Regions from separate parts of the Priestia sp. YIM B13551 genome, predicted to be linked through region 2. Evidence: riboswitches for the same ligand, from Rfam matches in the RefSeq annotation. Region 2 holds a riboswitch; each other region holds the start of a gene.
What was found. Region 2 has a riboswitch for S-adenosylmethionine ahead of ACFX4N_RS07680 (trans-sulfuration enzyme family protein). Riboswitches for the same ligand answer to the same signal wherever they lie in the genome.
Positions count from the first base shown of each region.

Region 1: linked by a shared signal. The riboswitch ahead of ACFX4N_RS26830 (5-methyltetrahydropteroyltriglutamate--homocysteine S-methyltransferase) and the one ahead of ACFX4N_RS07680 (trans-sulfuration enzyme family protein) in region 2 are both predicted to bind S-adenosylmethionine.
Region 3: linked by a shared signal. The riboswitch ahead of ACFX4N_RS13530 (BMP family lipoprotein) and the one ahead of ACFX4N_RS07680 (trans-sulfuration enzyme family protein) in region 2 are both predicted to bind S-adenosylmethionine.

Region 1 is NZ_JBHZOX010000009.1:82,618-92,786, reverse strand. Features, by position in the region: gene ACFX4N_RS26845 (MFS transporter) at 80-1,276, shown strand; gene ACFX4N_RS26840 (carboxymuconolactone decarboxylase family protein) at 1,290-1,703, shown strand; gene ACFX4N_RS26835 (amidohydrolase family protein) at 1,705-2,496, shown strand; gene ACFX4N_RS26830 (5-methyltetrahydropteroyltriglutamate--homocysteine S-methyltransferase) at 2,886-4,013, opposite strand; SAM riboswitch class I at 4,095-4,195, opposite strand; gene ACFX4N_RS26825 (site-2 protease family protein) at 4,482-4,961, opposite strand; gene ACFX4N_RS26820 (DUF5412 family protein) at 5,262-5,510, shown strand; gene ACFX4N_RS26815 (hypothetical protein) at 6,148-6,468, opposite strand; gene ACFX4N_RS26810 (DUF4046 domain-containing protein) at 7,191-7,964, shown strand; gene ACFX4N_RS31120 (YczF family membrane protein) at 8,057-8,281, opposite strand; gene ACFX4N_RS26805 (spore germination protein) at 8,414-10,036, shown strand; partial or broken gene ACFX4N_RS26800 (Ger(x)C family spore germination protein) at 10,026-10,169, shown strand, end outside.
Region 2 is NZ_JBHZOX010000001.1:1,507,291-1,517,459, forward strand. Features, by position in the region: gene ACFX4N_RS07630 (sensor domain-containing diguanylate cyclase) at 1-572, shown strand, start outside; gene ACFX4N_RS07635 (DUF6509 family protein) at 723-1,034, shown strand; gene ACFX4N_RS07640 (hypothetical protein) at 1,061-1,237, opposite strand; gene ACFX4N_RS07645 (cold-shock protein) at 1,343-1,546, opposite strand; gene ACFX4N_RS07650 (hypothetical protein) at 1,833-2,000, opposite strand; gene ACFX4N_RS07655 (YhcN/YlaJ family sporulation lipoprotein) at 2,112-2,657, shown strand; gene putP (sodium/proline symporter PutP) at 2,950-4,428, shown strand; gene ACFX4N_RS07665 (SIMPL domain-containing protein) at 4,527-5,186, shown strand; gene ACFX4N_RS07670 (hypothetical protein) at 5,252-5,518, shown strand; gene ACFX4N_RS07675 (trans-sulfuration enzyme family protein) at 5,555-6,736, opposite strand; gene ACFX4N_RS07680 (trans-sulfuration enzyme family protein) at 6,720-7,865, opposite strand; SAM riboswitch class I at 7,937-8,054, opposite strand; gene ACFX4N_RS07685 (hypothetical protein) at 8,221-8,883, opposite strand; gene ACFX4N_RS07690 (spore coat protein) at 8,953-10,086, opposite strand.
Region 3 is NZ_JBHZOX010000002.1:766,410-776,578, forward strand. Features, by position in the region: gene ACFX4N_RS13490 (YvrJ family protein) at 49-189, shown strand; gene ACFX4N_RS13495 (molybdopterin molybdotransferase MoeA) at 202-1,467, opposite strand; gene moaC (cyclic pyranopterin monophosphate synthase MoaC) at 1,582-2,070, shown strand; gene ACFX4N_RS13505 (MogA/MoaB family molybdenum cofactor biosynthesis protein) at 2,083-2,595, shown strand; gene ACFX4N_RS13510 (sulfite oxidase-like oxidoreductase) at 2,629-3,291, opposite strand; gene ACFX4N_RS13515 (ABC transporter permease) at 3,316-4,233, opposite strand; gene ACFX4N_RS13520 (ABC transporter permease) at 4,220-5,287, opposite strand; gene ACFX4N_RS13525 (ABC transporter ATP-binding protein) at 5,262-6,794, opposite strand; gene ACFX4N_RS13530 (BMP family lipoprotein) at 6,876-7,886, opposite strand; SAM riboswitch class I at 7,961-8,067, opposite strand; gene ACFX4N_RS13535 (hypothetical protein) at 8,400-8,558, shown strand; gene ACFX4N_RS13540 (YjgB family protein) at 8,904-9,488, shown strand; gene ACFX4N_RS13545 (GNAT family N-acetyltransferase) at 9,516-10,169, opposite strand, start outside.

The sequences.
Region 1 (10,169 bases), on a different contig from region 2:
TTTTTATAACAGTATAAACTCACTCCTATTACTAGGATTATATTTTTTGTATCCTAAATTCAGAAAGGGAGGTGAGAATATGGAACAACAAAATAAAATTAATAAAGGTATTGTGTTACTGATGGCTCTAACCTGTGGTTTTACAGTTTCAAATGTATATTTAAATCAAAATTTATTATTAAGTATGGCAGACTCGTTTCACATATCTTCAAATCAAATAGGAATTATAGCTACTTTAACTCAAGTTGGATATGCTATTGGGAATCTAACTTTAGTGCCACTAGGTGATTTATTTGAGAGACGTAAAATCATCTTATCGCTCCTGATACTAGTTTGTTTAAGCCTTATTGCTTCTGCTATATCAACTAGTTTTATTTGGTTAATAATATCCAATTTATTATTAGGATTCTTTACTATTGTTCCACAGATTATAGTACCTATAGCTGCTGGTCTTGCTAGCGATAAAGAAAGAGGGAAAATCTTAGGTAATGTAGCTATAGGTTTAGTTTGTGGAATCTTAGGGGCACGTTTTATCAGTGGAATTGTAGATACTTACTTGGGTTGGAGGGCAATGTATTGGATTTCATTCGCATTTACTTTGTTAGTAATTCTACTCATTAGAATTTACCTTCCACAAAGTAAAGGTAAACAAACAATGAAGTATGGAGAATTACTTGCTTCACTTTGGCCACTTTTTATTAAGGAAAACATATTACGAAGAGCATGTATTAGCCAAGGAATGATGTTTGGAGCTTTTAGTTTGTTCTGGACTACATTGGTTTTTCGACTAAGTAATTCTCCTTTTCACTATGCGAGCAGTGTTGCAGGGACAATAGGTTTAGTGGGAATAGGTGGAGCATTTGCTACACCCATTATTGGCAGAATAATTGATAAAAAAGGGGCTAATCTTGCAAGTATACTTTGTATGAATCTTTCATTGGTTTCATTCTTGATTTTTATCTTGTCAGGTTCGTCTCTAACGGCCATTATCATAGGAAGTTTATTAGTAACAATGGGAACTCAAGCTAATCAGGTAGCTTGTCAAGCCAAAATTTTTCAATTATCTGAAGAAAAAAGAAGCCGTCTAAACGGTATTTATATGGTTTCTACTTTTTTAGGAGGAGCATTAGGATCATACTTAGGTACGCTCGCCTGGAGCCACTTTAAATGGATGGGAGTTTGTTCTGTAGGTTTTATTATGGTTCTTTTTGCCTTCACTTCAATCATCGGTGTAAAGAAGAAATTAAATTCAATTCAACAAGTGAAAATTAATTGAGGGAGAAGATATTATGTTAAAACAAGATGAAAATTTCAAAAAAGGTTTAGAAATTTTAAAACAAATTGATGCTGACAACTATGAGGAAATCGTAAATAGTTTTAAAGACTCCATTTCACCCGACTTAGGAACATTAGCAGTGTCATTCAATTATGGTCAAATATTTTCTAGACCGGGTTTAGATTTGAAATCACGTCTTCTTGCTACTGTTGCAGGCTTGACAGCGCTTGGAAATACTGAACAATTAAAATTTTATATTAATGGAGCATTAAATGTAGGTTGGACTGAAGAAGAAGTTATCGAAGCAATGTTACAAATGATTATCTATTCTGGGTTTCCTAATGGATTAAATACTATCTTAGGAGTGGCTACAGAAGTTATTGAAGAAAGAAAAAATAAAAATTCTTTAACTAAAGTAGGTGAATAACTTGATTATAGATAGTCATTCACATGTAACATTTCCTGTTTCTAAGCATATTCAACTTATGGATGACTTAGGAATTAATAAGACTATATTATTTTCTACATTAATCCACCCGGAAAAAGCTATAAAATTAAATTCATTTAAACAAGAAATGGAAGCCTTAAATCAAATTCTTAATAATAATGTCAATAGTATAAGTGCTAGAAAGAATTCTATGAAGGAACTGGTAGAAGTTGTTAACCAATATCCAGATAAGTACATTGGTTTTGGTTCTGTCCCTTTAGGATTAGAAGTCGAAGAGACAAAAAAATGGATTAAGGAATACATTGTAGCCAATAACTTAAAAGGGATAGGTGAGTTCACTTTAGGAAGTGGCCAAATTGCTTTCTTAAAACCAATCTTTGAGGCATTAAAAGAATTTAAAGGTTTGTCAATCTGGATTCATACTTTTGCTCCTCTGCAATTAGATGACATTGTAGAATTAATAGAGCTAGCAAAACAATATCCTGAGATTCCAGTAATTTTTGGACATTTAGGGGGTATAAACTGGCTTCAAACGATTGAACTTGTTAAAAACACTCCTAATGCTTATATTGATACTTCAGCTTTTTATACTACCTTTGCTTTAACCTTAGCGATGAACGAGATTCCAGATAGAACTATATTTGGAGCTGATTATCCATATGGAGATCCTTACATTACTATAGAGGCAATTAAGCGTTATGCACCTAATGCAGAAGTTGAGAGAAAAGTTTTAGGAGAAAATTTCAGGAAACTGTTAGATAATATAGCTTAATTATTAAATAGCTTAAATTGGAAGGGGTGGAATAATTTCCACTCTTTTTGTTTTTTGATATTCTAATGGTATTCAGTGTATAAAAGGACTTGATTTCTTTTGTATAGCTTTTTATATTAGATTTTAATTTGCCAACTAAATAAATAACAAAATAACGAACTTAAAGCTTTTTTTAGACGAGTTGGCCTAAAGAGTCTTCTCACAAGTTAGTAAGCCGGCACTAAACGCTGACTAACTACCAACGGGAGCTCATACTACCTAAATTACAAGCAAATAACAGTCTGCAAATTGGCTGCCAACTACAAAAAGCGTGTAGTTAGTAGCCAATTTACATTCTTCTACATGTCCAGGATACTTCTTATGTAAAATAAAACATCAAATATCGCTCTTTAGTTAGCTTCCCAGACATCTTGGGCAATTTGAATTACATGTTTAATTTTATTCCATTGCTCCTCTTCTGTTAATTCATTTCCTTCTTCTGTACTTGCAAATCCACATTGAGGACTCAATGACAAGTTTTCCAGAGGAATATATTCGCTTGCTTCTTTTATTCTTTGCTTAATAATCTCAGCTTCTTCTAATGTAGGGAACTTAGATGTTACTAATCCTAATACAACGGTTTGGTTGTTACGTGTAAAGCTTTTTAACGGTCCAAAATCTCCTGAACGGTTATCATCATATTCAAGGAAAAGTCCATCTACATGTAAGTTAGCAAAGATTGCATCAGATATAGTATCGTAGCCGCCACTTGTGATATACGTAGACCTGAAGTTTCCACGACAAATATGCATCGTAATGAGCATATCTTCAGGCTTTTTAGAAATAGCATCATTTAAGCAACTTACTCGCGTATCAATAACGTCCTTTACATCCATACCAAGCTTCTCAACAACTGCATCTATACGTTCTTCAGAAACAAAATCAATCCAAGAAGTATCATCTAATTGTAGGTAACGGCAGCCTGCATCATAAAAAGCTTGAATGGCTTTTTGATAAGCAGCTACAGTATCATGATAAAACTGCGTTCTGTTTCCGTTGTAATATGTATCTTCTTGAATTCGAGTAAATAACATGTTGGGGCTTGGAATTGAGAATTTAGCAACTTGGCTTCCATCACCATACCGTTCAACAGCTTCTTTTAAGAAAGTGAAGTGTTCCAGCATATAATGATGATTGAAGTCTACTTTACCTACTACCTTAATCGCTTTATTTTTTGTTTTTGCACCTTTGAATTGACTGATATATTGTGTTTCGAACTCCTCTATGCCTTCTAAGCCTGATAAGAAGTCCAAATGCCACCAAGAACGTCTAAATTCACCATCAGTGATAGATTTAAGCCCTACCTCAATTTGTTTCTGAACAAGTTTTTCAATTTCTTTGTCCTCTACAGATTTTAAATTGGTCTTATTGATTACCCCGTTCGCATACGCTTCTCTTGCTTCTTTAAGGGGAGTTGTTCGTAAAAAGCTGCCTACGTGATCAGCTTTAAATGGAGCTTTCACTAATGTCTTTGTCATGGTTTTGTTTCCTTCTTTCTGTTCAAAATAAAAAACCTCTTCTTAAAAATAAGAAGAGGTTAATAATCGTTATGAGCTCTCTTCTTATCTTCAAGCAAATTGCTACTGGAATTGGCACAGTACCTTAAAAGTCTGTTGCCGAGGCTTCCTAGGGCCAGTCCCTCCACCTCTCGAGATAAGAATATTTAATTTAATTAACTAGGAAAAAGGTTACACTTGTTTTCTTAACTTGTCAATAAAAAGATTGAAAAATCAGAAACAAAACATCTTTTATCTCACAACTTACGCATTATTTAATGCAGTAAGAGTTCTTATTTATTTTTTGTTGGACAGGTAAGTTTACTGCAGTAGCTACATCATAGTATCTAAAGAATTACGACTTGATTACTAATCAGTATCTATTTCAGTACCGTTGCCGCGTTAACACACGTTGTGGACGTACAGTTTTAATTAGCCTCTTTTCCTTTATTAATCCGGATTACACGTTATCTTTCCATATCTCAATGCATCATAGATAGCTCGCCCATCACTTAAACTCGTTTCTGAATATTCAAAGGGTAAGAGCGAGAAAACAATATAATAAACAGAGAAATAAACAAATTGGTAAGAAAAGAGATTCTTTGGGAGAACACCCAACATAATTAAACCATACACAAGAAGGATAGACGCTAAATTAGCTATGGTACCTCCAGCATAAACACAAGCATGAGTAAACCTGTTATCATACTTTAATTTTTCGTAAATACAAAAGGAGTGCAAAAAATAAATAGATTTTATTTTAATTTTTTTCCACTTAAAAATTGTTTTCCCTTGTCCAATGGTAAAATCGATCCTTCCTCCTAAAATAATAGCCATAAGTGAGTGCCCCAGTTGGTGAATAACAGACACAAGTGGAATGACAATTAAAAAAGAAAATAATAATTTCGGCATATCACTCCATCCAAACATACCTGTCTTCCCTTCATTTTAAAATAATCTTACGTTTGATATTCCACATTTTCATCTATCAAAACCGGTAATTTTATGAAGGCTGTATAAGAGAACGTTGCTTTTCTATGCTTTGTGTTTATGATTTCCATTAGGTCAAGTAAATAATTAAACCGGACTTTCTTTACAATAAAAAGAGCTACCTCCAAATAGAAAAAGGTAGCTTGCTCTACTCAAGAAAGAAATTACATATGTTAATCGGGTTAAAACAATTTAAGTATTTTAACATGATAAAAATATAAATAAAGCGCTTTCGTTCTTTTGTTCTATTCACTTAATTCACCAAATAATACGTATAAAGTAGAGCTTTACAGAGCCAATGGTGGTGCTACTACGAGTTATACTCTTAGAGGAGAAGTCAGTAATAATAAAAATAAGGAATCAAAAAATATTTACTGGGGATATGACGAAGAAAAAGATACAGTATCGTGGGAAAATAATCGTACAGTAACTATAAATGGTCATACATTGGATGTTGAGAAAGACAAGTATGATTTTAGAAGAGAATAAGGATAAGCAAAGCAAGCTTACTTTGAAGAAGCTTGCTTTTATTTGTGAAAAGACGTCAATAACCCTAAAAGGAGATTATAAATTGAGTTTGGTAACTTATTAAGTTAACTACATTTTTATAGAATATATACGGTCAATTGTCTACTTTTTAGATTTAGGCATCTCTATGTATGTTCAATTTATATCGCTTTTTTAACCAGAAATAAAGAATAAACTCGCTGATTATAAAAAAAATTACACTGCTTAAGCTTTATCATGGATTAGTAAATTGATTCCTGCTGAAGTAGCTTTTAAATTATTTCTTCTGGAATTCCTGTTAATCTTGCTATTTCAGTAGAGTTCATGCCTTATTCTTATGTAATACCATCTACGTTTATTCTAAATGGAAGTAATATGACTACAACGAATCTGTTTATGTTACTTCATTATAACTGAACAATATCTGTATTAAATAACATAGTCATAAATGATAGCTTAACGATGAAAAAGACGCCATTATTCTTCTACTCTATAGAATCATTATCGATAGTGCTACCGTTAATGACAACGCTAGGAAATTTTAGACTTGATCAACAAGGAGATTTCAAACGATTTATCAGTATATAAACAAAAAGCGACCTTGTTGGCCGCCATTACCCTACTCGCTATTCCTGAATAAATTCAGAGAAAGTTGCTTGGACCTTTTTCTATGGTAATAAGCATTTTTAACTCGTTTTACTCGCTCTCTATTTGTAACGTAATACTCTCGATCGCGATCCGAAACGCAAACCTTGCAGTATGGACCAAGTTGACCGAATCCATCGCTTTTATAATGATAGTTCTCGGCCTGTTTTAATTCGCGGCATTTACGGCAAGTCTTAGCGACAACTTGGCCGTCAGCGTCTGTAAAGTATACGAATCCTCTCGGCTTTGTTCTTTCGTCATATTCCTGTGCCAATAGTTCTTCTCGTAGACTCATAATTCGCTCACCCCCTCACTCGCCATGGTATTGCTACTAATTTTCTTTTATTATACGAATTAATTCCTCTTGATACCAGTCCGCAAATACATTAACTTCTTAGCGTATAACAGTTTCTTCTCCTGAAGATGCTTAATTGATTCGACCTTATTTAAGCTGTGCAATTCTTCTTTTGTTAAATTTTCTAAACTGTCTCTCTAATTATCATTGTCGAAGGCTTACAACGAGTGTAAGGAGAAAGAAGTTTTACACTAAAAAATGCACGACCTATAACGTCTGTAGCAAAAACGAAAACAGTAAACAAAAGACGGTGCGGAAATTACGCTAGGTAACAAGGAGGGACCAGTCCTGAAGGCCTGACCGTCTAGTAAAACTTTTATAAATAAGTTCTCTAGAAGTCAGTATCATATTTTTAATGAAACCTTAAGGTTATTTTCTATATAAAGGCGGAAACTCTTGTAATTAGAAGGAATGTTTCCTTCATGAAGAATAAACACTCGATAAGTGGAGGAAACTACTCAAGACGCTATAAAGCGTCTATTTGGAAATCCTCATTGTTGCGAGTTGACAACATATATCAAGGAAAGCTACTGATAAAGAATCAGTAGCTTTTCTTGTCTTTTTAATATGTATTTCATAGAGATTTAGCCTTACTTGCATATAAATTCCATTATTATACACAATAATAATAAAATATAATTTCTTAAAAGGGGCTTTCGATAGTGAAAAGAGAACAAGTCATTGAAGTTTATAAAGATGTTCTAGAGAAGAGGAGAAAACGATTTCCTAATTATTTTTTTGTAGGTAATGAAGGGAAAAAATATATGCGCTACATGACATGCTACTTACTTGAACAACACTTATCGATCTCCATCGTTGAAATCCCTTTTCAAGTAGGAGCAAATACATTATGGTCTCATCGTCTTAGACCCCCTGCCATGCTATATGGATGGAATTATTATGAAGTCATAGATAATGCTTACCCAGGAAAATTTAAACCTTGGGAGTTTCAACAAACTCCTGATAAATATTGGGACGGAGAAGAAGGAAAGAGAAGGGCCATTGAGGCGGTAAGATATGTAATAGAGGAAAAAATGAAGATTCCCATGAAAGAAATACCCTCTCAAATTAATTTTCATTTTTTTAAACAACATGGTTTAGGTGGCGCATTTACCCTTCTAGGCTATTCTCCTTTTCAAATAGTTGAAGCGATTTATCCTGGTGTCTTTAGGCCGTGGCAATTTTCTCATGTTCCCATGAATTGTTGGAAAAATGAAGAATATATTCGAGAGGCAATGGATGATTTCCTTTTCAAACAGCTACGCTTTTCTTCTTACAACGAGGCTTTTATCCAATTAAAGGGAAGCCATTTTAATAATTTTCAGTTAACAGGTCTTTTTCAAATGGCTTTTGGTTCCAGAATGAACAACGTAAAGAAATGGATAAAAAACCAACTAAATAATCTAGATGATGAAATATTTTATGTGAACCATTGATTAATGAAAGAAAGGGTTGAAACGAATAGCCTGAGCTAAATTTCTATTATTTTATTTCATACATTTAAAAATAGAAACTTATAGCTGCGTAGCTACTTGCTTTGATTCCTTTTCTTTATAAAAAGATATGCAGTTTCAACAAAAAAAAGAAAAATAAGCAAAAAGAGTACAAATAATTCGGCAACCTCCATTACCTGAAAAGGACTCACAGCGTTATACAATGCCTGAGAAACATCAAATCCTTGTAGCATATCGATGCCTAAAGAAAAAACCAATAAGCACCACACTATTAAAAGGCTAATACCTATAATTTTCATGTGAATCACGCTCCATTTAATAGGTTCTTCTCTTTTTTCTATGATGATACATAAATATTTATTGTTAATTTTTACATAAAAAACTCTTATATGGTCAAAGTAATAAAAACTGAAAGAAGGGTGCTCAAATCTATGCCTTCGTTTTTTAAAGATCGCAAACCAAAAAAGAAATCAGCACAAGATGACGAGAATCAAACTACTGATCAACCAATAGAACAAATACAAGTTTCATTATCGGGCAATCTTAACATGATTAAGCGAAAGACTGGAAATAGTTCAGATGTTGTTATTCGTGAGATAAAAATGGGAGGGGCTTCTGACATTAAAACGGCGATTGTCTATATAGAGGGAATTGTAGACAATCAGTCAATTCAAGATTATCTACTGCAATCCATGATGAAGGATGATCATAAAGAAGAAATAAATCAGCACAATGCGATAGACCTCCTTTCTAAAGATATAATGACAATTGGAAACATATCCTCCATCACTAACTTGGATGATTTATTTGCATCTTTAATGGCAGGAGATACTCTTATCCTAGTGGATGGAGTAAAACAAGCACTGAGTGCTAGCACCAAAGGTGGAGAAAAACGTTCCATTGTGGAATCCACTACCGAGATGGTCGTACGAGGACCAAAAGGAGCGTTTACAGAGTCTCTTGGAACCAATACAGCTATGGTACGTCGCATCATTAAGACCCCCGATTTGTGGATGGAATCTTTAAAAATTGGACGTGTAACAAAGACAGATGTGACATTTATGTACATACATGGCATTGCCAATGATAAAGTTGTTAAAGAAATTCGTCAGCGATTAAATCGAATTGATATTGATAGCATTTTGGAATCAGGTTATATTGAACAACTAATAGAGGATCAAACATTCACCCCTTTTCCCACTATCTACAATACGGAAAGACCTGATGTTGTAGCTGGAAACTTGTTAGAAGGGCGGATTGCTATATTTGTGGATGGGACCCCTTTTGCACTTATTGCGCCTGCTGTATTTATGCAATTTTTCCAATCGGCTGAAGATTATTATGCCCGGTTCGACATTGCAACCTCAATTCGTCTTTTACGTATTTTTATGTTTATGATTTCGCTTATCGCGCCTGCTACCTATGTCGCTGTTACAACCTTCCATCAGGAAATGGTGCCAACTACACTCATCGTAGCCATTGCGGCACAAAGGGAAGCTGTTCCCTTTCCGGCATTTGTGGAAGCTCTTCTCATGGAATTAACTTTTGAAATTTTACGAGAAGCAGGGATACGATTACCCAAGGCTGTTGGCTCAGCTGTATCTATTGTCGGGGCCCTTGTAATTGGTCAAGCAGCCGTTCAAGCAAGTATTGTGTCACCAGCAATGGTTATCATTGTATCAATCACAGCTATTGCTAGTTTTGCTACACCTTCTTTCGATATGGCAATTTCAGCTCGCTTAATTCGTTTTTTATTTATGATTGGTGCAGCAACATTTGGTTTCTACGGCATCATTCTGTGCCTTTTAATGATGGTTGTCCATCTATGCAGTTTACGTTCCTTTGGGGTACCCTACATGGCTCCATTTGCTCCCTTCATTCCAGTAAATAATGGAGATACTGTTGTAAGATTACCATGGTGGACATTGAGACAACGACCTCGATTAATTACTGCCAATACAATTCGAGAAGGTAAAAATAGAGGCCCACAGCCTCCTACATCTCGTGGTATGGTGAATCGAGATTTCGAGGAAGGTGACAATAATGAAGCGTAAAGGAGTTTTTCTTTTACTAATATTGACAATGACCTTGTTTCTTACAAGTTGTTGGAGTAAAAAAGAATTAACTGACCTTGCTATTGTCGCAGCCATGGGTTTGGATAAGACAAAAGACGGAAGGTTCACATAA
Region 2 (10,169 bases):
TAGAGTATCAAAGCGAAAGCTGCATACTCGCAGGTATTACCGATATAACCGATTTAAAAGCGGTTGAGCATGAATTGAGCTTGCATGCTTCAACTGATATGCTAACCGGAATTTTAAATCGAAGAAGTGGAATGGAAAAACTGCAGCTGGAACTGCTGAGAGCAAAAACCAATGATACACCTTTTCTATTATGTTTTATCGATATTAATTCTTTAAAACTAGTAAATGATCAATACGGTCATAGAGAAGGCGACTGGCTTATTAAAACAATAGCAGAATCAATTAGTGGTTATATTAGCAAAGATGATACGCTCTTTCGCTACGGAGGCGATGAGTTTTTATTAATTGCTCCTGAACAAACGGAAGAATACGTACAAGAGCTGTGGCAAAATATTAATGAGCAGCTAGAAGGTAAAAAGAAAGAATTTAATAAGCCATATGCACTGTCTGCGAGTTACGGATTTATTATATGTGCGCCTTCAGACGACACCAACCTAGATACATTAATTCAAAAAGCAGATGCTGCCATGTATAAGCAAAAACATACGCGCGTTTCTTCCGCCTTTAAGTAAATCATCGAAGTCCTTGCGCCATCGATTCGCTAAATAGAATGATCAAGGAATAAATCCGTGCATGAATTACGCATGCACTTTCTTTCTTTGCAAAGAAAAACTATAATAGATGATGCAAGTATTTTACTGATATATGGAAAGGACGTACATATGTTTACAATTAAAGAATATACAGCTGAACAATTGCAGGATCCATTTGGTCTCCTTCTAGGTGAACGCTATGAATTTCATTTATACATTGAGGTAGAAGAAGATGATGAATTATATACGGGCAACGACCTAGCACTACGCTTAGTATATATTAAAGGCGAAGATAACACTTCTATTGCCCAAACTCATTTCTACGAAGTTTCAACAAATAAAGTATTAGACTTCGACCTTGAAGAAGAGGAAGAAGAAGCTGTAAAAGAGTTTTGCGGGAAGCATTTACCTTCAGAGGAAGGTACAAATAACGAGGAATAATCAAAAATAAGCTCTTTAAAAAGAGCTTATTTTTGATTTCGTTTTTCCATTAGTTTTTTAACTACTTCTTTTGGCTCCCAGCATGTAAACTGATAAGAAGGTCGGGTCTCATAGCCTAGTCTTTTGCAGAGATACTTCATTCCCTTATCCAATTTAATGCTTTGAAAATGTTGACATGTGGCACAGCAATGAAATGAACTCATGCCTTCCCTTCTCCCCTACTTTAATCTATTTTCTTAATCATACAAATAAAACAAATTTGTATAAAAAAAAGCTGCCTATCGGCAGCTTTCATATGTAGCGTTGAATTATAATTTTACAACATTCTCCGCTTGAGGTCCACGTTGACCTTCAACGATTTCAAATTCAACTTTTTGGCCTTCTTCTAATGTTTTGAAGCCTTCAGATTGGATAGCTGAAAAATGAACGAATACGTCATTTTCGCCTGGTACTTCGATAAAACCGAAGCCCTTTTCACTGTTAAACCATTTTACTGTACCTGTAGTAGCCATGTAAAAAACCTCCAAAAAATGTAAAAATTTTAATATGTTACTCTATATTTACATTTATACCGTAAATAAAAAATTCACATATTATAAAAGAGACCTACGCGAAGTAGATCTCCTTTATAACAAGTGAATTTTCACTAAATCTAATTCGAGTATATGGTCAAACGTAGTATTCATTACATTTATTAAATTTGGTTGCGTTTACATTATACTATACCTATATGTAGAATGCAAATATTGGGCCATTCTTAACATATGGCTCATCCGTTTTGCAAAATATTTATCTTCCTTACGTCAGCATGTTATCAATATGGGCGTCGATAATTTCTTTTCGTTTATTTTGCAGGGTCTCAAATAATAGCTTAGCTTCTTCTGAAGTTAGTGCAAACGTTGTTGTTTCTTCATGGTTTTCTTCTTTTGTATGAAGCACAAATATGCTTTGTTGAATTCCACTCATACATATTCCTCCTTTTTCGATAGTATAGGCTTTTTTATATTTTTCATGTATGCTTCACACGTTTTTAACAAATTATAAGAAAGGTTAAAACTTATAAGGAGTGATACTATCATGAAGAAATCGTTTTTGTTTGTTGTAGGCTGCATGACGACCCTTTCTTTATTCGGCTGCAGCACAGCAGATCAAGGTAAAGATGGCGTCATTGATGATGACACAGTCCGCAACGTCACATATGAAAATGGGAACAATAAAACGAAAATGAATGACGTAAACGATACGCAAGACGTACAGCGTAACGAAAAAGAACAGTATAATCAGTCCGGCGGAATGAGAGTAGCCGATGTGGCGGCTGATCGTATCGTAGCGTTAAAAAATGTAAAAGATGCTAATGTAATCGTAACCGATCATACAGCTTATGTAGCAGCTGTATTAGACGATAACAAAGAAGGTAATCTCACAAAAGATATGGAGCATAAGATTGCACATGAAGTGAGAAAAGCCGACGGCAGTGTTCATCGAGTGTTTGTATCAACAAACCCTGATTTTGTAAACCGTATGAACGGATATGTAGACAAGCTTCAAACGGGCAAACCAGTTTCTGGACTGTTTAACGAGTTTTCAGAAGTTGTTCGACGCGTATTCCCGAATTCACGCTAATATACATGAATGTCAAAAGAGCATTTTTAAAAATGCTCTTTTTATTTTACCTATTGCATAAAATATTGCATAAAAAATACACCGATAAATTTCTGAATATTTTTATTTTACTTTATTTTGAAAACGATTTCATTTCTTTCGTATAAAGGTTTGGGGGATTTTAGACTTAGAAAATTTACGATTTTACGGGTTGATAGTATAGGAAAAGTTTGTTAGTTTTAGAAACCATAAGATGTTTTCATGGGATGTGTTGCTTATCCCATGCATAAAAAATGCATAAAGGGGAGATTTTGTGAATATTGGAGTTTATATTTCACTCGGCATTTATTTTGTAGGAATGCTCGGAATAGGATGGTATGCCTATACAAAAACCACTGAAGATGTAGCTGGCTATATGTTAGGAGGACGCGGGCTAGGTCCAGCCGTTACCGCCCTTTCAGCTGGCGCTTCGGATATGAGTGGATGGATGTTAATGGGCCTTCCTGGCTCCATGTATGTAACGGGTCTTTCTAGCGTATGGCTAGCAGTAGGATTGTCTATAGGTGCTTATTTAAACTATTTAATCCTCGCGCCGCGTCTTCGCACTTATACTGAAGTAGCGAACGACTCCATTACAATTCCAGACTTTTTTGAAAATCGCTTTGGCGACCATGCCAAAATTCTTCGAACAGTATCAGCAATCGTTATCTTTATCTTCTTCACTCTTTACACTTCAGCTGGTATGGTATCAGGTGGACGATTATTTGAATCGGCATTTAGTTTAAATTATCAAATTGGCTTGTTCGTAACAGCATCTGTTGTTATTGCCTACACTCTTTTCGGTGGATTTTTAGCCGTTAGTTTAACAGATTTTGTTCAAGGTGTTATTATGTTCCTTGCTTTAGTTTTAGTACCCATTGTAGCTTTCACCGACGTTGGAGGCGTCAACACTACAATGGACATTGTACAGGACATTAATCCAGCATACCTTGACATTTTCAAAGGTACAACCGTTTTAGGTATTATATCTTTCTTAGCCTGGGGACTTGGCTATTTCGGCCAGCCTCATATTATCGTTCGCTTTATGGCTATCTCTTCCGTTAAGGAGTTAAAACCCGCACGTCGTATTGGAATGAGCTGGATGATTATTTCTATTATTGGTGCTATGCTGACAGGGCTTGTTGGAATTGCATATGTAGAAAAAACAGGTATGAAACTAGCAGATCCTGAAACTATTTTTATTAAATTTGCAGATATACTCTTTAACCCGTTAATTACAGGATTTTTATATGCAGCTTTACTAGCAGCAATTATGAGTACTATTTCTTCTCAGCTGCTTGTAACGGCAAGCTCTGTTACAGAAGACTTTTATAAAACATTTTTCCGACGCAAGGCCTCTGACAAAGAGCTTGTAACGGTTGGAAGAGCTGCGGTTTTAGGTGTTGCAATTATAGCTATTTTGCTTTCTTTAAGACCTAGTGATACGATTTTAGGACTGGTTGGATATGCTTGGGCTGGATTCGGTTCAGCTTTTGGTCCTGCTATTTTACTAAGTCTTTACTGGAAGCGTATGACTCGATGGGGAGCCCTTGCAGGAATGATTGTAGGTGCTGTCACGGTATTAATTTGGGTAAATACTCCACTTAAGGATGTCCTTTACGAAATGATTCCTGGGTTCTTTTTAAGCTTATTAGCTGTTATTATTGTAAGTTTACTAACAAAGAAACCGTCAAGCGATGTTCAAAATCAATTCATTGAAATGAAAGAAATCTTAATTAAAGAATCGAAATAAACAAAAAGGTACACGAGTTTTTACTTGTGTACCTTTTTGTTTTTAATCTCCTTTTCTTATCATATATATACTAAAGATCAATAAAGGAGGTTTTTTGTATGCAACATTCTTATTTTCCTTACGAGCCTACACAGCAACTGCGCGTAGATACACAAAATAGAGAAATTAAAGTAATTGGTGAAGGAACAGCTTCAGCAATTCCAAATGAAATTTCCATGACAATTGGAACGCGCACGGAAAACCGAGACGTTCAAGAAGCGTTAAAAGAAAATTCAGCTGTTTCAAATACTCTGCTGCAAGAGATGAAAAACCTTGGAATTAATGACCAGCAAATTGAAACGGCTTCATTCACCATAAATCCTAAATATGATTATAGCGATGGAAAATCGACTCTTACAGGATACGAAGTACAGCACTTATTTAGAGTAAGAGTACAAGATGTAAAACAAGCGGGCGACGTCTATAATGCTACGTTTTCGAGCGGAGCCAACGTAGCGCAAGACCTTCAATTCCACGTTACAAATGATGATAAATATGAACAAGAAGCGATAAGTAAAGCTTTGCTTAACGCTAAGGAAAAGGCCTTTACCATTGCCAACACGCTGCAGCTTCCTATTAACCAAATCCCTATTTTAATCGAAGAAGGATCCGTCTATCAGTCATCTGGCTCCTCGCCTAAGTTATTAGCGGCCTCTCCCCCTATTCAAGCTCAGTCCTTGACTGTATCTGCTTCTGTAAAAGTTACGTACACGTATTAATACTTGTGGTAAACTATAGATTATTATTATAATGAAGAAACTAATCTAAAGGAGCTCTTTGCACAATGACTTCTGAACATTTACTAGCAGCTTATCAAACCCTATGGTTGAACCGTTCGTTCGCTTCTAAACAATCCATGACAAGTAAAGATCAGCTTCATGAAGCCATTCTAAAAGATTTAAAGGATGAAATGACTCATCCACGCGTCCGACAAACACCGCATGTAAAATATCATCTTGGCATAAAAAGAATTCTAAACAGCAGTCTCTCCTCTGATGAAAAAGTTGCGCTTACGTCCCTATACACAAACCTTTTAGATAGCTGTATATAACGATAAAAAGGACTTCCTTGATGGAAGTCCTTTTCTTTATTTGATTAGTGCTTTTTCTTCTAAGCTTTGAAAAACAGCGTTAAAGTCTTGCTTTAAATCCTCAAACTCCTCTAATCCTACTGAAAGACGAAGAAGTGAATCAGTAATTCCTTTTTCCTCACGTACTTCTTTTGGGATACTTGCATGAGACATCGTTGCAGGATGCGTTAGAATGGACTCAACTGCACCTAGACTAACGCCAATTGAAGCCAATTTCACTCCTTGTAAAATATGTCGTGCTACTTTTTCATCCTGTACTTGGAAAGAAATCATAGCTCCGTATCCATTTGCTTGTTCTGAAATCAGCTTGTGGTCTGGATGACTTTCTAAGCCTGGATAGTATACACAGCTTACTAGAGATTGTTCTTCAAGCCACTTTGCAAACTGCAGCGCTGTTTTTAACTGCTGATCTAAACGAACTTTTAATGTCTTAATTCCTCGAAGCAGTAAAAAACAATCCTGTGGTCCTAAGATAGCACCAAAAGCATTTTGTACAAACTTTACTTCTTCTGCTAGCTTTTCATCGCTTACCACAACTAGACCGCCAATGACGTCACTGTGACCGCTGATATATTTTGTAGCACTATGAATCACAATATTTACACCAAGGTCAATCGGCTGCTGTAGATAAGGTGTTAAAAACGTGTTATCCACAATTGTAAGGAGATTGCGCTCCTTCGCCAAACTTGCTACTGCTTTAATATCCGTTACCTGTAAAAATGGATTTGAAGGGCTTTCGATATAAATAGCTCTCGTATCTTTTGTGATAGCTTCTTCTACTTTCTCAACCTTCGTTGTATCAACAAAAGTTGTTTTGATACCAAACTTTGAAAATAACCGTGTTAATACACGATATGTCCCGCCGTACGTATCGTGTGAAACTAAAATTTCATCCCCTGATTCAAAAATAGATAACACCGATGAGATAGCAGCCATACCTGATGAAAAAGCAAAACCAGCGTATCCATTTTCTAGATGAGCAATGGTGTTTTCTAAAGCCTCACGAGTTGGATTTCCTGAACGAGAATAGTCATAGCGGCCGTTGTTCGTCTCATCTTCTTGGTTAAATGTAGATACCTGATAAATAGGTACGTTAACCGCTCCAAAATGACCGTCAATTCCTGTATTTGCATGAATTAAGTTCGTACCGAATCTATGTTTATTATTGTTGGTATGCATCAAATGCCTCCTTCAAATCTTTAATTAAATCATCTGCGTGCTCAATTCCAACTGATAATCGCAGTAAACAGTTTGTTACTCCGACACGATTTCGAATTTCCTCGGGAATATCAGCGTGTGTTTGACGAGCTGGGAATGTCATTAAACTTTCCACGCCTCCTAAGCTTTCTGCAAATGTAATAACTTTAACATTTTCCAAAAGCGTGGACACGATGTCAGGGTGTGAGACAGCAAAAGAAATCATGCCTCCAAATCCAGTCGCTTGTTTCTTCATGATTTCATAGCCTGGATGTGTTTCAAGACCAGGGTAATACACTTTTTCTACGAGATCATGAGCAGTAAGCCAATTTGCAATTTTCAGTGCGTTTTCGTTATGCTTTTCCATACGAAGCGCTAGCGTCTTAACACCGCGCAACAACAACCAGCTATCTTGTGGACCTAAGACTGCCCCAGCTGCATTTTGATAAAAACGAATTTTCTCTCCTAAGCTACTACATCGAGCGACTACAAGACCAGCAACTACATCATTATGACCCCCAATGTATTTGCTCGCACTATGTATCACAATATCTGCTCCAAGCTCTAAAGGACGCTGATAGTAAGGGGACATGAATGTATTGTCAACGATAGTAAGCAAATCATGCTGTTTAGCTAACGCAATTGCTTCGGGCAAATCAGTCACGTGCATCATTGGATTTGTAGGTGTTTCAATAAATAAAGCTTTCGTGTTGGGACGAAGCGCATCTTTTACTTGCTCGAGATGGGCTGTGTTGACGTACGAAACAGTAATTCCTTGCTCTGAAAAGATTTCATTTAGTACTCGGTACGTTCCTCCGTATAAATCCTCTGATACAATTAAATGATCTCCGTTTTTAAATAGTGCTAAAACTGCCATTACACCCGCCATTCCTGAAGCGAATGCTACTCCTACTTCTCCTTTTTCTAAAGCAGCAATTGCTTCTTCCAATGCTGTACGAGTAGGATTTGCCGTACGTGCATAGTCAAATCCTGTACTTTGCCCTAAAGCAGGATGAGCAAATGTTGATGCTTGATAAATGGGTGTTGTAATAGAACCTGTTGAAGGGTCACGACCTACTCCTGAACGAACTAATAAAGTTTCAATTTTCATCTATTTCTCTCCTTAACTCAAAATAAAAAACACTCTTCACAGATGGAAGAGTGTTCGTTTATACACGATTTCTCTCATCTGTTAGAACAATACTGATGTTCCACAGGAATTAGCACCGTTCAAATGAATGTTTCATTTGATGGTTGCCGGGCATCGTAGGGCCAGTCCCTCCGCCACTCTTGATAAGAGTTCTATATAATTGTTGGTGGTTAACGTTTGTTGTTAATAACTTTAATAAAGATTTTCTTTATTGTCAACATAATTTTCTAAAAAATTTAAATCATCTCATTTGTTTATTCAATATACTTGTCCTGATAAGCACATTAAAAAAGAGACGACAGCGAGGTCTCTTTTTCTAAGGCAAGTGCACAGATTTTACGTGAGCTAACTTCCAATACATACTTTCTCCATTTGCCGTAATTAGTTCAACAATATTATTAGAAACTTCTTTAAGTACGCCAATTTTTTCTGATTGATCCCCTAAATCTAATACGACCAGTTGATTTTCATATTTTTTAAGCTGCTCTTCAAAGTTTCTGACAAAAGGTGCAGAGGCAGGCCTTACTGGAAGCTCTTTGTCACTTAAAGAATAAGGGGTTAACTCATTACTGTAAGGAGTAAGCCATTTCAAATGATGCAGAGAAACAAAGACATTTTTATACACTGGAGAATAAAACACAAGATAATCATTCAGCACGCTTGTGATATAACCATGCAATGATTTCCCTCCCGTTACATAAATTTCAATAAATTTCCCTTTTGCCTGCTGTAAAATATTACGATAAGAAATCCGCTGACTTTCTTCTATTAAGTTCTCTTCTATTTCACGTAAAACCGTATAGTCTTCTTCCGATACTTCCCGCAAACAATGCATGTGTAAAAGAGGAATATACAAATAATCATGTCCATTATACAAAACCATAATATCTAATCCAAGATCAATAAGTCTGCCAACAAATGTCGTTTTACCTGAAATATCTAATTCCACAATTTTATTGATATAATGATTCATACTCATTCTCATTTTCCTCCTTTTCCCTATATGATAGAAAAGGTGCTTTATAAGCACCTTTTATGTTCCATTTCATCATGCTTTCCAACGATAATTTTTCGTTTTAATAACTTTCTCGCTTGGTGCTGAAGAGCGTGAACCCGTACGGCGTCCTCGAGAGCGATCGTCTGTACGTCCTCCTGTGCGACGTCCTGTACGGCCTCCCGTGCGGCTTCCTGTGCGTCCTCCCGTACGGCTTCCTGTACGTTCTTCTGTAGACTTTGCAGCTGCAGTCTCTCCATTTTCTTCTGTTTGCTCGTTATTTTGATTGTTGTCGTTTTGCTTAAAAGCTCCTTTTGCTCCTACACAAATGGTTTTAACGTGTCTTGGCTGTAAGCGTAATACTTGATTATTCTGAACAAGTGTAAATGTGCCGTTTAGACTTTGTACTAACACGCCCTCTACCGCTTCAGGTCCTCCATTGTTGATAGATACCCATTTATGAGAAAGGTGTGCAAACAGATCGTTAAAACTTTTGGATTTCATATATTCTGGTTCTTGGCTCACGAAGAGTTCATTTGCAGATTGATTAGTTTGATTTCCATTGTTATTTTGATATTCACTCACACTCTTAACGTGGTCAGTGTTAATATAGATGATACCATCGTCCTCTGTGAGTAATACTATATAAGCAGATTCAAATGACCCTAAGACATCGAGAAGCTGACCCGCTTTTTTCTCAGGTCCTCCTTGGTTAACCTGCACATATTTAGTTTTCATTAATGATAAAGTTCCAGCAAAAGTTTTTCCTCGGTATAATTCTAGTTCTTCGTTAAACCCTGTAAAGGTTTGCGCTGAATTTGACATAGTATCTTCAGTAATACTCTTTACATGCGCTAAGTTATAATATACAAGGGTATATTCTTGTTGATTGTTTTGATTGTTTTGATTGTTTTGGTTTTTTTGGTTGTTTTGGTTGTTATTTTCACCATTATTGTTATTATTGCTTTCTACCGCTAAAATTAAATAATCTGATTGCACATCAACCAAATAACCTGTTTTAGATTCAGGTCCTCCACGATAAACGGTCACCACTCTTCCTGTTAGGGGTTTGAAGTGAGAAGAATAGCCTTTATCAGGCATTTGTACATTTTGGCTGCGTTTTTGGCTTGATTTTTGGCGTGGATTTTGATTTTGCCCTTGTTCTTGGCCATAGTAATAGTTACTCATTGTTTTTCCTCCTTATTAATTATCCTTATTGGTCATTCATACTGTATATATACGTATCATGTACAGCTATTGATTTCCTGCAT
Region 3 (10,169 bases), on a different contig from region 2:
GAAATCACATATTATAATATATCTTCTAAGTGAAGGAGGTATGCTATTATGGAAAACTTAGTTAGCTATATTAAAGATTTAGGCTTTCCAATTGCCCTATCTTTTTACTTACTTGTTCGCATTGAAAGCAAATTAGATCGAATTACAGAGCTGCTTCAAGTTCTTATTGAAAAAAAGGACAAGCAATAAGCAGACTGCTATTTATACCCAAAGCGAACTCGTGCCTTCGTTTTCAAGATGCAGCACGTTCACTTCTGTTCCTTTATCATACCCATGCTCTCCACCTGGAAGAACAACCAGCGCATTTGCTGCAGCTAATGACGAAATAGCGCCTGACTTGTCCATTCCAACTGGCGTTACAACAAGCCTTCCGCCTTCGTCTGTAATTTCTCCTCGCACCATTCTCGTAAATGCATTAGGCTCTTTAAAACGTCCGTTTAACACCGCTTTTGTTTTATGTAAATGGGGCGCCGGTGAATGCAAAAAGCTGCGAACAATTGGACGAACAAACAGTTCGAACCCGACATAGCAAGCAGATGGGTTTCCTGATAGTCCAAACAGCAGCTGCCCGTTTCGTTCTGCGACTGTTGTGACGCTTCCCGGCCGCATCGCAATTTTGTTAAACAGCACATTCGCACCAAGCTTTTCATAAATAGCCGGCAAATAATCATAGTCCCCAACGGATACCCCACCGGTTGTCAGTAAAATATCCACTTCTTCGAGCGCTTTTTCTACCGCTTCATAGCAGCGGTCAAAGTCGTCTTCAAGCTTTCCTAAGTATTTCGGAACCCCGCCGCTTCTTATAATTTGCGCGAGTGCCATATAGGAGTTGCTGTTGCGGATTTTTCCTGGTTCTAACGGCTCGTTCACATCAAGCAGTTCGCTGCCCGTTGTTAAAACCCCAACAACCGGCTGCTTCACGACAGCGACATCGGCATAGCCAAACGTAGCTAAAAAAGCCGTGACGCCCGGATTGATTCGCGTCCCTTTTGAAACAAGCACGTCTCCTTTTTTCGTTTCTTCTCCTTTTAATGCAATGTGCTCCCACTTTGAAGCCCGCCGGCTTAACGCCATATACGTCTTTCCTTCTTTTTCATAAGACTTCGTTACTTCAAGCATTACAACCGCATCACATGAATGAGGCACTTGCGCTCCTGTCATAATGCGCACCGCTTGAAACGGCTTTACTTCTCCTTCAAAAACAGAGCCGGCGCCGATTTCACCTACTACTTCGAACTCGACAGGATGTTCACTTGAGACTTCTACACAGTCTTGCGCTCGAATTGCAAAGCCGTCATAAAGCGATTTATTAAAATGAGGAACGTTTTGGTCGGCGATAATATCTTCTCCTAAATAGCGTCCGTAGCTTTCGGTGATTGATACGCGTTCAATGCTGCCTTTTCTTTTATATGTCATAACTTTTTCAATTGCTTCAGGAATTGAAATAGGTGTTCTGCTTTCTAACATACATTCTTCACTTCCTTTATGTCTGTTCACTTTTTACGCTATGGTGTAAAATCATAGCATATCTCACTATTTCTATCATACAACAAAATTTACTGAAAAAGGATGAAAACACCGATGTCTTCTTTTACACATTTTAATGACCAAGGCCGTGCCAATATGGTCGATATTAGCGAAAAATCTATCACTCGCCGCGTTGCAACAGCTCGTTCAAGTATACTTGTTAACAAAGAAATTCACGAAGCCATTGTAGAACATAAAATCGGAAAAGGCGACGTACTTGCTATCGCGCAAGTAGCGGGAATCATGGCAGCAAAACGTACGTCTGACATTATTCCGATGTGTCACCCTCTTCTATTAAAAGGTGTAAACCTTTCATTCGACTGGGACACAAGCAATGATCAGTACCGTTTATTAATAGAAGCAACGGTTAAAACCGAAGGCTCAACGGGTGTTGAAATGGAAGCTTTAACCGCTGCTTCCGCCTGTGCACTAACCGTTTATGATATGTGCAAAGCCATTGATAAAGGAATGATTATCGGCGAAACATATTTGCTTGAAAAATCAGGCGGCAAAAACGGTGACTACAAACGCACAGAAGCGTAAAGGAGGTACATAATGAGCGTACACGAACATAAATCCAAAGCAACGCAGCCCGTTCGCTGCAAAGTTATTACGGTATCAGACACGCGTACAAAAGAAACCGATAAAAGCGGCGCGCTGATGATGGAACTTCTGAAAGAACATGACATGCAAGTCGCCTCCTATGAAATTGTAAAAGACGATCAAACGTCGATTCAACAAGCGATACTTGCCGGATGCAGTGATGATGGCATCGACGTTGTTCTGACAAATGGAGGGACAGGCATCACAAAACGAGACGTCACAATTGAAGCCGTTCAAGCGCTGATTCATAAAGAAATCGTTGGATTTGGTGAGCTGTTTCGCATGCTGAGCTACATCGAAGACATTGGCAGCGCAGCAATTATGAGCCGGGCAATTGCCGGGACGATTAACGAAAAAGCCGTTTTCTCTACACCGGGATCAAGCGGTGCTGTTCGTCTAGCCATGACCAAGCTGATTTTACCTGAGCTTCGCCACGTTGTGTGGGAATTAAAACGCCAGCGCTAACAAAATGCCTATGCGCGCGCATAGGCATTTTCATTAATCATAGTCTTTATGTACCCACTCATCTTCTGGAATGCCTAAATCTTCTCCAGAAAAACGCTCTTCTTTAAACGGATCTCCTCTAAGATGAAAGCCGTTTTGCTCCCAAAAGCCAGGATGATTTTCATCAATGACTTCAAAGCCTCGAAGCCATTTAACACTTTTCCAAAAGTACAAATGCGGAACAACCAATCGTAGCGGATATCCATGCTTAGCTGTAAGCGGCTCTCCGTTAAAGGAATGAGCAAGAAGAATATCGTCTCTCAGTAAATCTTCTACCTCAATGTTTGACGTATAGTCATTGTCTCCGTGCAGCATGATGTATTTACTTTTTAACTCTACGCCGATTGCTTTTAAAAAGTCTGTAAACAGCACGCCCGTAAATTCATTATCAAGTCTTGTCCATCTCGTTACGCAGTGAATATCACATTTCACCGTCGTTTGCGGCATGTCTAATATCTCTTGATATGAAAGGGTCACTTCCTTGTCTACTAATCCAAATACGCGAAGCGTCCACTCCTCTAGGTTATACTCCGGCACGTCTCCTTCATGTAAAATAGGAAAGCGCTCTGTTACTACCTGACCCGGAGGCACTCGTCCTTCGTACTTTGGATCAATTTCTGGTGTTTTCATTCGTTTAATACGGTCTGCTTTGTTCATAGGTACCACCTCTTTATTTTTTTATCAGCGTGCACTTTGCTGACTTGTTTGATTCGTTTCGACTCCTTTATCTCGCAGGAAAAACATCGCTGCTAATGTCAGCACGTAAGGGACCATCATCGTAAACTCGGTCGGTATTGAAAAACCTTGCAGCCGTGTACTCACAGCATCCATTAAGCCGAAAAGTATACTTGATGCTAAAATACCAAGCGGATGAGACTGACCAAGCATCATCGCCACAAGTGCGATAAATCCACGTCCTGAAGTCATGCCTTCTGAGAACATCGTGACTTGTCCTAATGAAAGCTGTGCTCCGGCAATCCCACACAGGATTCCGCATGCTGCAATCGCAAACAGCTGATATCTGATCGCTTTTAAACCAAGCGTACTTGCTGCTACTTTATTGTAGCCTACCGCTAGAAGACGGAAACCAAAAATCGTTCGATAAAAAAAGATATAAAAAGCAATAGCTGCTAAAAATGCAAAATAGACAAGCGGTGACTGTCCTGAAATAATGTCGCCGATTACAGGTATGTCTTTGATCAAAGGAATATCCCATGTGCCTATTCCCTGCATGTTTTTATCGTAATAGGCACCTTTTGTATGAAAAATAGTCCGGAGTAAAAATGTCGTTAAGCCCAGTGCTAAAAAATTAATAGACACCCCAACAACAATTTCATTCGCTTTAAACACCACGACCATCATTCCAAACAGCAACGCAAAAAGTAAGCTTGCTCCAGCAGCAATCACGATAGCAAAAAAGACATTATGAGTATAATAGTTGCCGGCAATCCCGCTAAAAGCCCCAATTAAAATCAGACCTTCTAATCCTACATTAAATATGCCCACACGCGCACAAAGCATTCCACCCAGCGCCGCTAATAAAATAGGCGCAACCATTCGTAACGTTGCATTTAACAGTGACCAATCAAGCAGCTCCACGAATATCAGCTCCTTTCTTTTTTGCTCTCCACCACTGCTTTGTGAATTTTGCTGAGATAAATAGAATGAGCACAGCTTGCATAATACTCGCAATTTCTAACGGAATTTCTGTATTACGCTCTAGCCCCATAGCTCCTGTTTGCAAAGCGGCAAGTAAAAGAGACGTAAAAACAATGCCGATCGGATTCGAGTTTGCTAACAGGGCAGCCATCACTCCGGTCCACGCATATCCAGGAACGGTGAGCGCACCGTCTACAAAACGGTACTGTGAACCAAGAACTTCAAACCCTCCGGCTAATCCAGCCAAGCTCCCGCTAATAAACATACTGAACAGCATGACTTTTACTTGATGAATACCTCCATACGCCCCGAATAATGGATTTTTTCCGGATGCGTTCACTTCGTACCCAAACACAGAGTAGCGAAGCACAGTCCCCAGCAGAAGTGCACCTACTAGAGCAATGATAAACCCAATATGAAGAGGCATTCCTTGAAACACTTTTCCAAGCCACGCCCCTTGCTCAATCATAGGCGTTTGAGCGAGAGCAGCTGAGCCTGTTTTATCTTGAAACGGATGGCCTGCTAAATAGCTTGCAAATAAAACAGCGATATAATTTAATAAAAGCGTAGAAATGACGAGCTGAATTTTAAACGCGGCTTCCATCCAGCCTGCTAAAACAGAAAGCAAACCTCCTGCCACAACAGCAGCTGCAATAGCCGCTATAAGCTTGACTATCCCTGGAGCTGGTAGGTAATAAGCGACAATTGCTGCACTAATCGCTCCAACGACCATCTGTCCTTCTCCCCCTAAATTAAACACACCTGCTCTAAAAGCAAACCCGACACCTAACGCAATTAAAAGAATAGGCGTAGCGCGAGCCAGCGTAGTGCAGAAGAAGTAAAAATTACCAAACGCTCCATTCCAGAGCTCTGTATATGTTTGAAGAACCGAACCACCAGTTAAGGAAATAATAATGCCTCCTATTGCTAAGCCAAAAATGACTGCAATAACCGGCTGGATTAATGATTTAAGAAGTTTCTGCAACTGTATCACCTTCTACCGTTCCTCCTGCCATTAATATGCTTAGTTTCTCTTCTGTTGCTTCTTCCCTTGTAAGCTCTCCAACAATACTGCCTTCGTACATAACTAAAATTCGATCTGATAGTGAGATAATCTCCGACAGTTCCGAAGACACAAGTAAAATAGCGGAGCCATTATTCCGTTTTTGAATCAAGGCATCATGAATACGTTCCATTGCCCCAATATCCACTCCTCGCGTTGGTTCAGCAGCAAGTAGAAAAGAAGTGTTTTGCCCAAGCTCTCTGGCAACAATCAATTTTTGCAGATTTCCCCCTGACAGTTCTCCAGCTTTTTGCTTAGATGAAGTGGCTTTAATCGAAAATTCATTTATCCATTCCTCCACGCTCGACTTGAATATCTTTCTTTTCAGCCAGCCCATCTTCGAGTAAGAAGCTTTATACTGATAGCCCATTAGTGCATTTTCTTCGATCGTATCGTCCTTAGAGGCTCCCCACATATAGCGGTCTTCTGGAATATGGGCGATTCCTGCCTCTCTTCTTTCACGCACAGATCGCCCTGTAAGATCTTCATCTCCAAGTTTAATACTTCCGCTACCTGTTTCTACTAATCCAGAAATTGTTTGAAGCAGCTCCGATTGTCCATTTCCCGAAACGCCTGCAATACCGACAATTTCGCCTGCAGAAACGTGAAGAGACACATTTTGCAATACGTTTTTTTGTCCTTTTCCTTTTAAAAAGAGATTTTGTACGTTTAAATGAGAGGTACCTTGTGATGGTATTCTTGCAGGACGCTCTTTTAATTCTCGCCCTACCATCAGCCTGGCTAGGTGGTGAGCATTGGTATCTTCTTTACTTGTGACGCCGGCTACTTTACCATTTCGAAGAACCGTAATGCGGTCCGCTACTTCCATCACTTCTTGCAGCTTATGTGTAATAATAATGATACTTTTACCTTGAGAAGCTAAAAAACGGATTGTTTTTAATAGTTCCTTCACTTCATGAGGAGTAAGAACGGCGGTAGGCTCGTCTAAAATAATAATTTCTGCTCCTTGATACAGCACTTTTAAAATTTCAATTTTTTGCTGTTCTCCAATTGAGCAATGTTTTACTTTCTTATGAACATCTACTGAAATTTGATAGGTTTGGGTTAATTGCTGTACATCTGCTTTCGCCTGCCTTCTATTAAAAAAGAGGCCCTTCTTTGGCTCATGCCCCAAGACAATGTTTTCAGCCACTGTAAAATGAGGAAAAACCATAAAATGCTGATGCACCATGCCTATTCCATTTTTAATCGCATCTGCAGGAGATGAAAACGAGACGGTTTTCCCATGTAGCTGAATATTTCCTGAACTCGGCTTTTCCATTCCGTAAAGCATCCTCATCAACGTTGTTTTTCCAGCGCCATTTTCTCCAACCAGCGCGTGGACCTCGCCTTTTTTCAGTTTAAAGGACACGTTATTATTTGCTAAAAATGAACCGTATTTCTTCGTCAAATTCGTTAACTGCAGCAGCTCACTCATTTTATTCGTTGCTCCTTTTCCTTTAGTTTTTTTTCAAAAATAAGAAAGAGAAGCCAGCCTTACTCGACTTCTCTTCTCAACTCACTTTGCTAACGGATCTTTCACCACTGTTTTTCCATCAATAATCGAATCTTTAATTTCTTTTAATTGATCAATTACATCTTGCCCTACAAAGTCATTAAGAGGCGTCTTGCTGTCTTGAGTCACATACGTTAACCCAACACCTTTTTCTTTTAAGCCGTATGTCACTACACCGGATTTAAATTTGTCATTTGCGAGTGCTTCTACCGTTTCATAAGCAGCCGCATCAGATCCTTTCAACTGCGATAAAACGATATGCTCAGGATCTACTTCCGTACGGTCAATATCTTGGCCTGCCGTATAAAAACCCTTTTCTTTTGCTGCTTCAAATACACCCAAGTCGCCTACCGCTGAAGCTCCGGCGATAAAGTCAGCTCCTTTTGAAGCCTGTAAAATAGCAAGTTCTTTTGCTTTAGCTGGATCGGAGAAGCTTCCAACATAGTTTACTAGAAATTCTGCTTTTGGATTTGTTGATTGTAATCCTTCTTTAAAACTTACGGTCCATTTTTTTAATAATGGAATATCATCAGCTGCAACCATTCCTACTTTATTCGTTTTTGTAACCAATCCTGCCGCTGCTCCTAATAAATATGAAGCTTCTTGTTCACGGAATACAACGCTTCTTACATTTGGTAAATCGACCACTGTATCAATAATCGCAAATTGACGCTGCGGGTTTTCTTGAGCTACTTTTTTCAACGCATCTTCGGATTCAAAAGAAGATGTAATAATCAAGTCATAGTTTTCTGCTACGGCAGCACGCAAGTTACTTTCAATGGCTGCTTGATCCGTAGACTCAATTGTTTTTACATCAATGTTATACTTCTTCCCAGCGCGTTTTGCTCCATCATCCATTTGTTGAAAAAACGGGTTAACTCCAATCTTTTCAGGTAAAACAAGAGCTATTCGCTTCTTTCCTTTCTCTTCGCTTCCACTGCTTTTTGTGCTTTTTGACTGACAGCCAGTTACGAGTAGTACAAGCGCAACTGCTAAAACAAGAAATCTCTTCATTTGACTTACTCCCCCCATAATATAAAAAAGCTCTTCCTTTATATAAAGGAAGAGCTCGTTAACCAAACGTCTCTTCCTCATCTTCAAGAACATACTGTTCTTAAGGATTTGGCACCATTCTGTCATAGACAGCGGTTGCCGGGTTTCACAGGGCCAGTCCCTCCACCTCTCTTGATAAGGAAAACAATAGCTATTTGTTTTATGTAATATAGTCAATATTAATAGTTTTTTAACAATTGTCAATATTATTTTTCTTTTCTATGTAAAAAAACTTTAAAAACAGATAGGATTATACGGTTTTAGGCTACTAAAATACAGGTCAATTCCTCTTCTAAATTAATTATCGTATGCTTCCTAGCAAAGCGCTTACGGTAAGTCTGCTAGTCTTCTAGAAGAGTCATTTGGATCAGAGCACTTTTATTACATGTCTTTTGTTAATCCACTATCAATTGAAATCACTTTACCAAGAATGTTAGACTTTTCCTGAGCGATATTTTTCAAGAGGTGTTAACGTTGAAATTGATGAAAGAATTATCTGGAGTAGCTATTGGACTCATTATCGCTTTGGCGGTTTCAAAAATCTTTTTTGATACCCCGACCAATATTGGAATCGTAGTTATTTTTATTAGTAGTATGGTAGTAACAGGTATAGCAAGAGCGAAATTAAGATAAGATAAAGCACCATCTTTTATTAGTAAAGTTTATTAGTAAAGTGGTGTTTTCTTTTAGCTGCTTTAGTATATAGTAATCTCGGTTAATATCTAATGTTTTATAATGAATTAGGATTGTCCCTATACTACGTTTTTTACCTAATAAAGGAATAGAAACCAATCTTTTCACCTATGATAAATGAATCGTTTTTTGCTTTTCACTTTACTTGATGTTTACATTCTAAAAGACGTGTTAAATTATATATATCAGTTACCAACTCAACTAAGACTCCTTGACTATTCTGGCCTACCTGTTCTTTTAGGTAGACTGAGGTTGCTAAATCGTTATATATAGGAGGAAAAAATCATGAAAATGAAACAACGACTATCAAAAGCGGCGGCGGCTGCAACGATTACAGGAATTGCTGCGTTTGGATTTGCCCCTGTCGCTCAGCTTGATACACCAGCACACGCAGCTACATCTCAAGAAACAAGCAGTCAAAGTCAAACAGCTGTAAAAAACATTAATGAAATTTACAACGCCGCAGTAAAAGGTGAAGTGCCACGCTTAACGGCAGACTTCAAAATTGGCAAAACACTGCGTCAAGACGTTCGTGATCAGTTCGGCCCACCGCCTGAAGGTTCATCAAACAACTTTGACTACTATCATGCGGAAATGGGTCACCCTGGTTATGCATTTGGCTATGACCAAAATAACGTCGTTAACGAAATCCGCTATTTTGGTACAAATGTAGAGCGTCAAACAAATTTAGGTTCCATTACGCAAGTTAACTTAAAGAAAGAATTAGGTCAACCGAACTTTACAAGTAAAGTAAAAGGTGATGGTACGACTCAAACAAAGTACACGTATCATGCCGGCGCCTATGATCTTGAATTTATTTTTGACGATACCAAAACGTTAAATCACGTAAACTTAGTTGAAAAGCCTTAAGTAATAGAAAAAGTAGCAGACAGCCTGCTACTTTTTTTCATGAAATAAAACTAATGCTGAATCAGCTACGTGTTCATAGCCAATATCCATATAAATTTTATTAGACGTAGGGTTTGCCATATCTGTGTATAGACTTGTTGTTTGAAATCCGCTGTCTAACATAAGCTGAGAAAGCGCGGACACACAGCTTGAGGCATAGCCTTTTTTACGTTCTTTTCGGGGCGTGTACACAAAGTTAATCGTAATGTTATGAGCTGTTGGACGCGCGGCATTTGCCATGGATACGTACTTGCCATTCACTTCCCATAAAAATAACCTTCCTGCTTTAATAAAAGCTTCGCCTGTTTTGACAGCTTGTTCTTTTGACACAGGCTCTCCAATGACGCCCATAAACTCCCAAATCCATTCTGTCACGAGCGGAAGGTGCTCCAACCTTGCTTTTACCAGCACTCCTTCCGCGTCCGCAGCTTTTTTCACTTTGTCTAACCGGTAAATGCGCTGATCCATTTTCAAAGAAGCTTCTTGATTTTTTAAATCTGCTAGTTTTTGAGAAAGATATAAAACCGTTTGTTTCTCTCCAACTAAGCCCGGTATGTCGATTTCTTGTAATAGCTCTGCCGCTTCGCTTAGTTCACCTTCCGTTAGCTTCTGTATTTGAGACAGGATGATTTGCTTAGGATG